DNA from 3 places in the Geobacillus sp. C56-T3 genome. Region 1 is predicted to be linked to each of the others. Evidence: a T-box and tRNA genes for the amino acid it is inferred to sense, from the RefSeq annotation. Region 1 holds a T-box; the other regions hold tRNA genes.

Evidence for each region. A T-box is a leader RNA that pairs with one kind of tRNA and senses whether it is charged. The one in region 1 lies ahead of ileS (isoleucine--tRNA ligase), so its partner is inferred to be a tRNA-Ile.
Region 2: it has a tRNA-Ile gene. The T-box ahead of ileS (isoleucine--tRNA ligase) is inferred to sense a tRNA for this amino acid. The anticodon was not compared.
Region 3: it has a tRNA-Ile gene. The T-box ahead of ileS (isoleucine--tRNA ligase) is inferred to sense a tRNA for this amino acid. The anticodon was not compared.

The regions. Positions count from the first base shown of each region.
Region 1 covers NC_014206.1:2,587,044-2,590,317, forward strand. Annotated here, with positions in the region: gene ileS (isoleucine--tRNA ligase) at 1-1,742, opposite strand, end outside; T-box leader at 1,796-2,016, opposite strand; gene GC56T3_RS12745 (DivIVA domain-containing protein) at 2,114-2,626, opposite strand; gene GC56T3_RS12750 (RNA-binding protein) at 2,705-3,274, opposite strand, start outside.
Region 2 covers NC_014206.1:30,117-33,390, reverse strand. Annotated here, with positions in the region: rRNA gene GC56T3_RS00145 (23S ribosomal RNA) at 1-707, opposite strand, end outside; tRNA gene GC56T3_RS00140 (tRNA-Ala) at 1,271-1,346, opposite strand; tRNA gene GC56T3_RS00135 (tRNA-Ile) at 1,353-1,426, opposite strand; rRNA gene GC56T3_RS00130 (16S ribosomal RNA) at 1,762-3,274, opposite strand, start outside.
Region 3 covers NC_014206.1:10,543-13,816, forward strand. Annotated here, with positions in the region: rRNA gene GC56T3_RS00040 (16S ribosomal RNA) at 44-1,601, shown strand; tRNA gene GC56T3_RS00045 (tRNA-Ile) at 1,938-2,011, shown strand; tRNA gene GC56T3_RS00050 (tRNA-Ala) at 2,018-2,093, shown strand; rRNA gene GC56T3_RS00055 (23S ribosomal RNA) at 2,657-3,274, shown strand, end outside.

The DNA of each region.
Region 1 (3,274 bases):
AACACGCCTTTATACGGCGCTTTGCCGGTGACGGCAACGGCGGTGGACAGCGATGAGTTGAACCAGCCGCGATATTGGTCGGACCCTTCCAAGTACAAATCAGCCGGACGCATGAGATCGTCGCGTTCGACCAACACGGCTTGGTGCGACGAACCGGAGTCAAACCAGACATCCATAATGTCCGTTTCTTTCGTAAAGATGCCGTTCGGGCTCGACGGATGGGTGAATCCTTCCGGCAGCAAGTCTTTCGCCTCGCGCTCAAACCAGACGTTCGACCCGTATTGGCGGAACAAGTTCGACACATGCTCAATCGTCTCATCGGTGATGATCGGTTCGCCGTTTTCGCCGTAAAAGACCGGAATCGGCACCCCCCAGGCGCGTTGGCGGGAAATGCACCAGTCGCCGCGGTCGCGCACCATGTTGTGGATGCGGATTTCCCCCCACTCCGGAATCCATTTCGTTTCTTTAATCGCCTGAAGCAGCTCGCTGCGGATTTTATCGATCGACGCAAACCATTGCGTTGTCGCTCGGAAAATCGTCGGCTGCTTTGTCCGCCAGTCGTGCGGATACGAGTGGGTGATAAACCCGAGCTTCAACAGAGCGCCGACTTCCTCAAGCTTCTGTGTAATCGCCTTGTTGGCGTCTTCGTAAAACATCCCCTCAAATCCCGGCGCTTCCTCGGTCATGTAGCCGCGCTCATCAACCGGGCAAAGGACGGGAAGCCCGTATTTTTGCCCGACGAGAAAGTCGTCTTCCCCGTGGCCAGGCGCCGTATGGACGCAACCGGTGCCGGCGTCGGTCGTGACGTGTTCGCCGCAGACGACAAGCGAGTCGCGCTCATAAAACGGATGTTTCGCCACGACGTATTCAAGCTCTTTTCCTTTGACCGTTTTGACGACCGACCATGCGTCCCAACCGATTTCTTTCGCCACCGATTCCGCCAAGGCGGCAGCGACGACATACCGTTTTCCGCTGACATCGACAACATGGTAATCCAAATCCGGATGAACCGCGATCGCCAAGTTCGCCGGAATCGTCCACGGCGTCGTCGTCCAAATGACGATTCGCTCATCGCCCTCAAGCACGCCTTTGCCGTCTTTCACCGGGAAGGCGACATAAATCGACGGCGAACGCTTGTCTTTATATTCGATTTCCGCTTCGGCGAGCGCCGATTCGCTTGACGGGGACCAATAGACCGGCTTCAACCCTTTGTAGATGAGCCCTTTTTTCGCCATTTCGCCAAACACTTTAATTTGCTGGGCTTCGTACTCCGGTTTGAGCGTAATGTACGGGTTGTCCCAGTCGCCGCGCACACCGAGCCGCTTGAACTGCCGGCGCTGGTTGTCGATTTGTTCATACGCATATTGCTCGCACCGCTTGCGGAACTCGGCGACGCTCATCGATTTGCGGTCGACGCCTTGCTTCGCGAGCGCCGTTTCGATCGGCAGTCCGTGCGTATCCCAGCCCGGCACGTACGGCGCGCAATAGCCGTTCATCGATTTGTAGCGGACGATGATATCTTTTAAAATTTTGTTCAGCGCATGGCCCATATGAATGTCGCCGTTGGCATACGGCGGGCCGTCATGCAGAACAAACAGCGGCCGTCCTTTCGTCCGCTCCTGCACTTTCCGGTAAATGTCCATTTCCTCCCATTTTTTTTGCATTTCCGGCTCCCGCTTCGGCAAGTTGCCGCGCATCGGGAACTCGGTTTGCGGCATAAGCAGCGTCTCTTTGTAATCCATCCTTGCTCCTCCTTCGAACGATAGATTCCAAATAAAAAAACCGTTCTCCCCCGGCAAGGGACGAGAACGGTCTCGCGGTACCACCCTTCTTGGCCATGCAAACGACGCACAGCCCACTTTTCATTCGTAACGGGAATGACGCGCCATGGCCTACTTGATGTTCGGCATGGAACTCCAGGGTGATGTTCACTCTTGCGCCGATGCCAGGCTTCCACCATCCCCGGCTCGCTGCGACCGGTCGTACAAGAGCTACTGTCCCTTTCATCGTCGATGGCTATTTCGCTATTCATCCTGAAAAAAGCCAACCGCCTCCCACGGCGGCTGATGCGGCGATTTTTGCCAATTATTATAACCGAAACGTCTTCGGTTCGTCAAGGCTGTGACAGCGGTTCTCTCGCCCCTTCTTCCAAATCCGGCGCCTCATACTCCATCAACTCGTCCCAATCGCGGCTGTTGATCATATCAAGCTGCGCCTCGACAAGCATGCGGAAACGGGCGCGGAACACTTTCGACTGCCGCTTCAGCTCCTCGATCTCGAGGGCGATTTTCCGCGATTTCGCCAATGCATCGCTGATGATGCGCTCGGCGTTTTTTTCCGCCTCTTTAATGATCAGCTTCGCCTCTTTTTGCGCATTCCGCTTCACTTCTTCCGCTGCTTCTTGAGCAACAAGAATCGACTTGTTGAGCGTCTCCTCAATGTTCGCAAAGTAGTTCAGCTTTTCCGTCAGTTCGGCCACTTTCTCTTCCAGCTGCTTTTTTTCACGGATGAGCATTTCATAGTCTTTAATGACTTGATCGAGGAACTCGTTCACTTCGTCTTCATCGTACCCGCGAAACCCGCGGCTGAATTCCTTGTTGTGAATATCCAATGGCGTCAACGGCACAACGGCCACCTCCGTCTCCATCATTCCTTTTCTTCACTTTCATTCGACACGGTTTGCCGATTTCCTGCCGTCATTTGCTTATTTTTGTCGGCCGATCTGAACGAGCCAGCGCTCTTTTTTCGTCGGCCCTTCCACCGAAAACAGCTTGCAGCGGCCAAAACCGCGCGCCGACAGGACATCGCCCGGTCCGCAGAGGAAATCCGGCTTGTCCACCACCTTCCAGTTGACTTTGACAAGCCCGCTTTCAACAAGCGCACGCGCTTTCTCGCGCGCAAGGCGAAACGCCTGAGCGAGCACAGCATCGAGCCTTAGAGAAGACACCGTGACCGTTCCTTCCTCCCACGTTTCGGCAAGCGGCATGGCAGCCGACAACGGCAGCGGCTCAAGCGCAACCGGAGCTTTGCCGATCGTTTCGACATGCAAGCGGACGTAGTCGGCGACTTCAGCAGCAACAAAAAACTGAATTTCCCCATCCCGAACGAGAATATCGCCAAACTTGCCGCGCCGCAAGCCAAGCGACATCAGCGCCCCCAACACGTCGCGATGTTCAAGGGAAACGAATTTCGCCGGATAGCGGACGGCAAACAGCACAATGCCATAATCCTCTTCCTCAGGGTCGATATACGGCGGAGCGAGAAACGCCCGCTT
Region 2 (3,274 bases), 1.1 Mb from region 1:
GTACTTGACGCCCTGTTCAGACTCGCTTTCGCTGCGGCTCCGCCTCTTCGGCTTAACCTCGCACGCCATCGTCACTCGCCGGTTCATTCTACAAAAGGCACGCCATCACCCATCAACGGGCTCTGACTACTTGTAGGCACACGGTTTCAGGTTCTCTTTCACTCCCCTCCCGGGGTGCTTTTCACCTTTCCCTCACGGTACTGGTGCACTATCGGTCACTAGGGAGTATTTAGCCTTGGGAGATGGTCCTCCCTGCTTCCGACGGGATTCCTCGTGTCCCGCCGTACTCAGGATCCGCTCGGGAGGGAACGAAGTTTCGACTACAGGGCTCTCACCTTCTCTGGCCGGCCGTTCCAGACCGGTTCGTCTACCCCGTTCCTTTCTCACTCCCATCGTGAGCGGTCCTACAACCCCAAGAGGACATGCCTCTTGGTTTGGGCTGTTCCCGTTTCGCTCGCCGCTACTCAGGGAATCGCGGTTGCTTTCTTCTCCTCCGGGTACTAAGATGTTTCAGTTCCCCGGGTGTGCCCTCCATGCCCTATGGATTCAGGCATGGATACTGCCCCATTACGGACAGTGGGTTCCCCCATTCGGACATCTCCGGATCAACGCTTGCTTACAGCTCCCCGAAGCGTTTCGGCGTTTGCCCCGTCCTTCATCGGCTCCTAGTGCCAAGGCATCCACCGTGCGCCCTTTCCAGCTTAACCTATTGCGCTCTCGGCTTCTTCCTTCATGTCTAGCGTCGGCGCCTGGCTCTCTTCTGCCAAATAACCTTCCCCCTCGGGGTGCAAGCACCCCTGCGGGTGAAGAACATTTGGCTTCGAGAGCCGATCGCGGCGCCTCCGCTTTTCCAATTGTCTAGCTTCGGCTCGCCGCCGCTCGGGGTCAAATAACCTTCGCCTTCGGGATTGTAAATCCCTCCAGGCGAAGAACATTTGCCCATCGCGGCGAAACGCTCGCCTCCGCTTTTCCGGTTATCTAGTTTTCAAGGAACGAGACTACTTCATTGAATTCACTTCTCTGCAGTCTTGTGCCGAGGAATCTTGCTTCCCTGAACCCGCTAGCAGACGCAGGCACAGACGCAAAGTAGCTCCTTTGAATTCGCTTCTTCGCTGGTTTGCGTCGAGGAATTCGGCTTCTCCGAATCCGCTTGTAGACGCAGACGCAAACGAGACTACTTCATTGAATTCACTTCTCTGCAGTCTTGTGCCGAGGAATCTTGCTTCCCTGAACCCGCTAGCAGACACAGGCACAGACGCAAAACTTGATATGGTGGAGCCTATCGGGATCGAACCGATGACCTCCTGCTTGCAAAGCAGGCGCTCTCCCAGCTGAGCTAAGGCCCCATCCAATGGGCCTAAGTGGACTTGAACCACCGACCTCACGCTTATCAGGCGTGCGCTCTGACCAGCTGAGCTATAGGCCCATATACACATTGCAAGGAACAATAAGTTCCCTCAAAACTAAACAAAACAGCAAGCGTCATTATAATCAAACTGATAGGTTTTGTCAAGAAATTCTGTCTAGCTCCGGCTCGCCGCCGCTCGGGGTCAAATAACCTTCGCCTTCGGGATTGTAAATCCCTCCAGGCGAAGAACATTTGCCCATCGCGGCGAAACGCTCGCCTCCGCTTTTCGAATTGTCTAGCTCCGGCCGCCATCGGCTCGCGACGCTTCGGTCCTGCTGCGGCGGGCTAAGCCCGCTCGCAGGCCCTCCAGCGCACCTCGCCGATAGGCGGGCGGCCTCCGCTTTTCCCCTTAGAAAGGAGGTGATCCAGCCGCACCTTCCGGTACGGCTACCTTGTTACGACTTCACCCCAATCACTTGCCCCACCTTCGGCGGCTGGCTCCCTTGCGGGTTGCCTCACCGACTTCGGGTGTTGCAAGCTCTCGTGGTGTGACGGGCGGTGTGTACAAGGCCCGGGAACGTATTCACCGCGGCATGCTGATCCGCGATTACTAGCGATTCCGGCTTCATGCAGGCGAGTTGCAGCCTGCAATCCGAACTGAGAGCGGCTTTTTGGGATTCGCTCCCCCTCGCGGGTTCGCAACCCTTTGTACCGCCCATTGTAGCACGTGTGTAGCCCAGGTCATAAGGGGCATGATGATTTGACGTCATCCCCACCTTCCTCCGACTTGTCGCCGGCAGTCCCTCTAGAGTGCCCAACTGAATGCTGGCAACTAGAGGCGAGGGTTGCGCTCGTTGCGGGACTTAACCCAACATCTCACGACACGAGCTGACGACAACCATGCACCACCTGTCACCCTGTCCCCCCGAAGGGGGAACGCCCAATCTCTTGGGTTGTCAGGGGATGTCAAGACCTGGTAAGGTTCTTCGCGTTGCTTCGAATTAAACCACATGCTCCACCGCTTGTGCGGGCCCCCGTCAATTCCTTTGAGTTTCAGCCTTGCGGCCGTACTCCCCAGGCGGAGTGCTTATCGCGTTAGCTGCAGCACTAAAGGGTGTGACCCCTCTAACACTTAGCACTCATCGTTTACGGCGTGGACTACCAGGGTATCTAATCCTGTTTGCTCCCCACGCTTTCGCGCCTCAGCGTCAGTTGCAGGCCAGAGAGCCGCCTTCGCCACTGGTGTTCCTCCACATCTCTACGCATTTCACCGCTACACGTGGAATTCCGCTCTCCTCTCCTGCACTCAAGTCCCCCAGTTTCCAATGACCCTCCACGGTTGAGCCGTGGGCTTTCACATCAGACTTAAGGGACCGCCTGCGCGCGCTTTACGCCCAATAATTCCGGACAACGCTCGCCCCCTACGTATTACCGCGGCTGCTGGCACGTAGTTAGCCGGGGCTTCCTCGTGAGGTACCGTCACCGCGCCGCCCTCTTCGAACGGCGCCCCTTCGTCCCTCACAACAGAGCTTTACGACCCGAAGGCCTTCTTCGCTCACGCGGCGTCGCTCCGTCAGGCTTTCGCCCATTGCGGAAGATTCCCTACTGCTGCCTCCCGTAGGAGTCTGGGCCGTGTCTCAGTCCCAGTGTGGCCGGTCACCCTCTCAGGCCGGCTACGCATCGTCGCCTTGGTGAGCCGTTACCTCACCAACTAGCTAATGCGCCGCGGGCCCATCCGCAAGTGACAGCCAAAGGCCGCCTTTCAACCAAAGACCATGCGGTCTTCGGTGTTATCCGGTATTAGCTCCGGTTTCCCGGAGTTATCCCGGTCTTGCGGGCAGGTTGCCCACGTGTTACTCACCCGTCCGCCGCTGACCAAACCAGAGCAAGCTCCGATTTGATCCGCTCGACTTGCATGTATTAGGC
Region 3 (3,274 bases), 1.1 Mb from region 1:
CCGCTTTGGCCGAAGCTGGACAATCCGAAAAGCCAATCAACTTTCTTTGGAGAGTTTGATCCTGGCTCAGGACGAACGCTGGCGGCGTGCCTAATACATGCAAGTCGAGCGGACCGGATCGGAGCTTGCTCTGGTTTGGTCAGCGGCGGACGGGTGAGTAACACGTGGGCAACCTGCCCGCAAGACCGGGATAACTCCGGGAAACCGGAGCTAATACCGGATAACACCGAAGACCGCATGGTCTTTGGTTGAAAGGCGGCCTTTGGCTGTCACTTGCGGATGGGCCCGCGGCGCATTAGCTAGTTGGTGAGGTAACGGCTCACCAAGGCGACGATGCGTAGCCGGCCTGAGAGGGTGACCGGCCACACTGGGACTGAGACACGGCCCAGACTCCTACGGGAGGCAGCAGTAGGGAATCTTCCGCAATGGGCGAAAGCCTGACGGAGCGACGCCGCGTGAGCGAAGAAGGCCTTCGGGTCGTAAAGCTCTGTTGTGAGGGACGAAGGGGCGCCGTTCGAAGAGGGCGGCGCGGTGACGGTACCTCACGAGGAAGCCCCGGCTAACTACGTGCCAGCAGCCGCGGTAATACGTAGGGGGCGAGCGTTGTCCGGAATTATTGGGCGTAAAGCGCGCGCAGGCGGTCCCTTAAGTCTGATGTGAAAGCCCACGGCTCAACCGTGGAGGGTCATTGGAAACTGGGGGGCTTGAGTGCAGGAGAGGAGAGCGGAATTCCACGTGTAGCGGTGAAATGCGTAGAGATGTGGAGGAACACCAGTGGCGAAGGCGGCTCTCTGGCCTGCAACTGACGCTGAGGCGCGAAAGCGTGGGGAGCAAACAGGATTAGATACCCTGGTAGTCCACGCCGTAAACGATGAGTGCTAAGTGTTAGAGGGGTCACACCCTTTAGTGCTGCAGCTAACGCGATAAGCACTCCGCCTGGGGAGTACGGCCGCAAGGCTGAAACTCAAAGGAATTGACGGGGGCCCGCACAAGCGGTGGAGCATGTGGTTTAATTCGAAGCAACGCGAAGAACCTTACCAGGTCTTGACATCCCCTGACAACCCAAGAGATTGGGCGTTCCCCCTTCGGGGGGACAGGGTGACAGGTGGTGCATGGTTGTCGTCAGCTCGTGTCGTGAGATGTTGGGTTAAGTCCCGCAACGAGCGCAACCCTCGCCTCTAGTTGCCAGCATTCAGTTGGGCACTCTAGAGGGACTGCCGGCGACAAGTCGGAGGAAGGTGGGGATGACGTCAAATCATCATGCCCCTTATGACCTGGGCTACACACGTGCTACAATGGGCGGTACAAAGGGTTGCGAACCCGCGAGGGGGAGCGAATCCCAAAAAGCCGCTCTCAGTTCGGATTGCAGGCTGCAACTCGCCTGCATGAAGCCGGAATCGCTAGTAATCGCGGATCAGCATGCCGCGGTGAATACGTTCCCGGGCCTTGTACACACCGCCCGTCACACCACGAGAGCTTGCAACACCCGAAGTCGGTGAGGCAACCCGCAAGGGAGCCAGCCGCCGAAGGTGGGGCAAGTGATTGGGGTGAAGTCGTAACAAGGTAGCCGTACCGGAAGGTGCGGCTGGATCACCTCCTTTCTAAGGATGAAAAGCGGAGGCCGCCCGCCTATCGGCGAGGTGCGCTGGAGGGCCTGCGAGCGGGCTTAGCCCGCCGCAGCAGGACCGAAGCGTCGCGAGCCGATGGCGGCCGGAGCTAGACAATTCGAAAAGCGGAGGCGAGCGTTTCGCCGCGATGGGCAAATGTTCTTCGCCTGGAGGGATTTACAATCCCGAAGGCGAAGGTTATTTGACCCCGAGCGGCGGCGAGCCGGAGCTAGACAGAATTTCTTGACAAAACCTATCAGTTTGATTATAATGACGCTTGCTGTTTTGTTTAGTTTTGAGGGAACTTATTGTTCCTTGCAATGTGTATATGGGCCTATAGCTCAGCTGGTCAGAGCGCACGCCTGATAAGCGTGAGGTCGGTGGTTCAAGTCCACTTAGGCCCATTGGATGGGGCCTTAGCTCAGCTGGGAGAGCGCCTGCTTTGCAAGCAGGAGGTCATCGGTTCGATCCCGATAGGCTCCACCATATCAAGTTTTGCGTCTGTGCCTGTGTCTGCTAGCGGGTTCAGGGAAGCAAGATTCCTCGGCACAAGACTGCAGAGAAGTGCATTCAATGAAGTAGTCTCGTTTGCGTCTGCGTCTACAAGCGGATTCGGAGAAGCCGAATTCCTCGACGCAAACCAGCGAAGAAGCGAATTCAAAGGAGCTACTTTGCGTCTGTGCCTGCGTCTGCTAGCGGGTTCAGGGAAGCAAGATTCCTCGGCACAAGACTGCAGAGAAGTGAATTCAATGAAGTAGTCTCGTTCCTTGAAAACTAGATAACCGGAAAAGCGGAGGCGAGCGTTTCGCCGCGATGGGCAAATGTTCTTCGCCTGGAGGGATTTACAATCCCGAAGGCGAAGGTTATTTGACCCCGAGCGGCGGCGAGCCGAAGCTAGACAATTGGAAAAGCGGAGGCGCCGCGATCGGCTCTCGAAGCCAAATGTTCTTCACCCGCAGGGGTGCTTGCACCCCGAGGGGGAAGGTTATTTGGCAGAAGAGAGCCAGGCGCCGACGCTAGACATGAAGGAAGAAGCCGAGAGCGCAATAGGTTAAGCTGGAAAGGGCGCACGGTGGATGCCTTGGCACTAGGAGCCGATGAAGGACGGGGCAAACGCCGAAACGCTTCGGGGAGCTGTAAGCAAGCGTTGATCCGGAGATGTCCGAATGGGGGAACCCACTGTCCGTAATGGGGCAGTATCCATGCCTGAATCCATAGGGCATGGAGGGCACACCCGGGGAACTGAAACATCTTAGTACCCGGAGGAGAAGAAAGCAACCGCGATTCCCTGAGTAGCGGCGAGCGAAACGGGAACAGCCCAAACCAAGAGGCATGTCCTCTTGGGGTTGTAGGACCGCTCACGATGGGAGTGAGAAAGGAACGGGGTAGACGAACCGGTCTGGAACGGCCGGCCAGAGAAGGTGAGAGCCCTGTAGTCGAAACTTCGTTCCCTCCCGAGCGGATCCTGAGTACGGCGGGACACGAGGAATCCCGTCGGAAGCAGGGAGGACCATCTCCCAAGGCTAAATACTCCCTAGTGACCGATAGTGCACCAGTACCGTGAGGGAAAGGTGAAAAGCACCCCGGGAGGGGAGTGAAAGAGAACCTGAAACCGTGTGCCTACAAGTAGTCAGAGCCCGTTGATGGGTGATGGCGTGCCTTTTGTA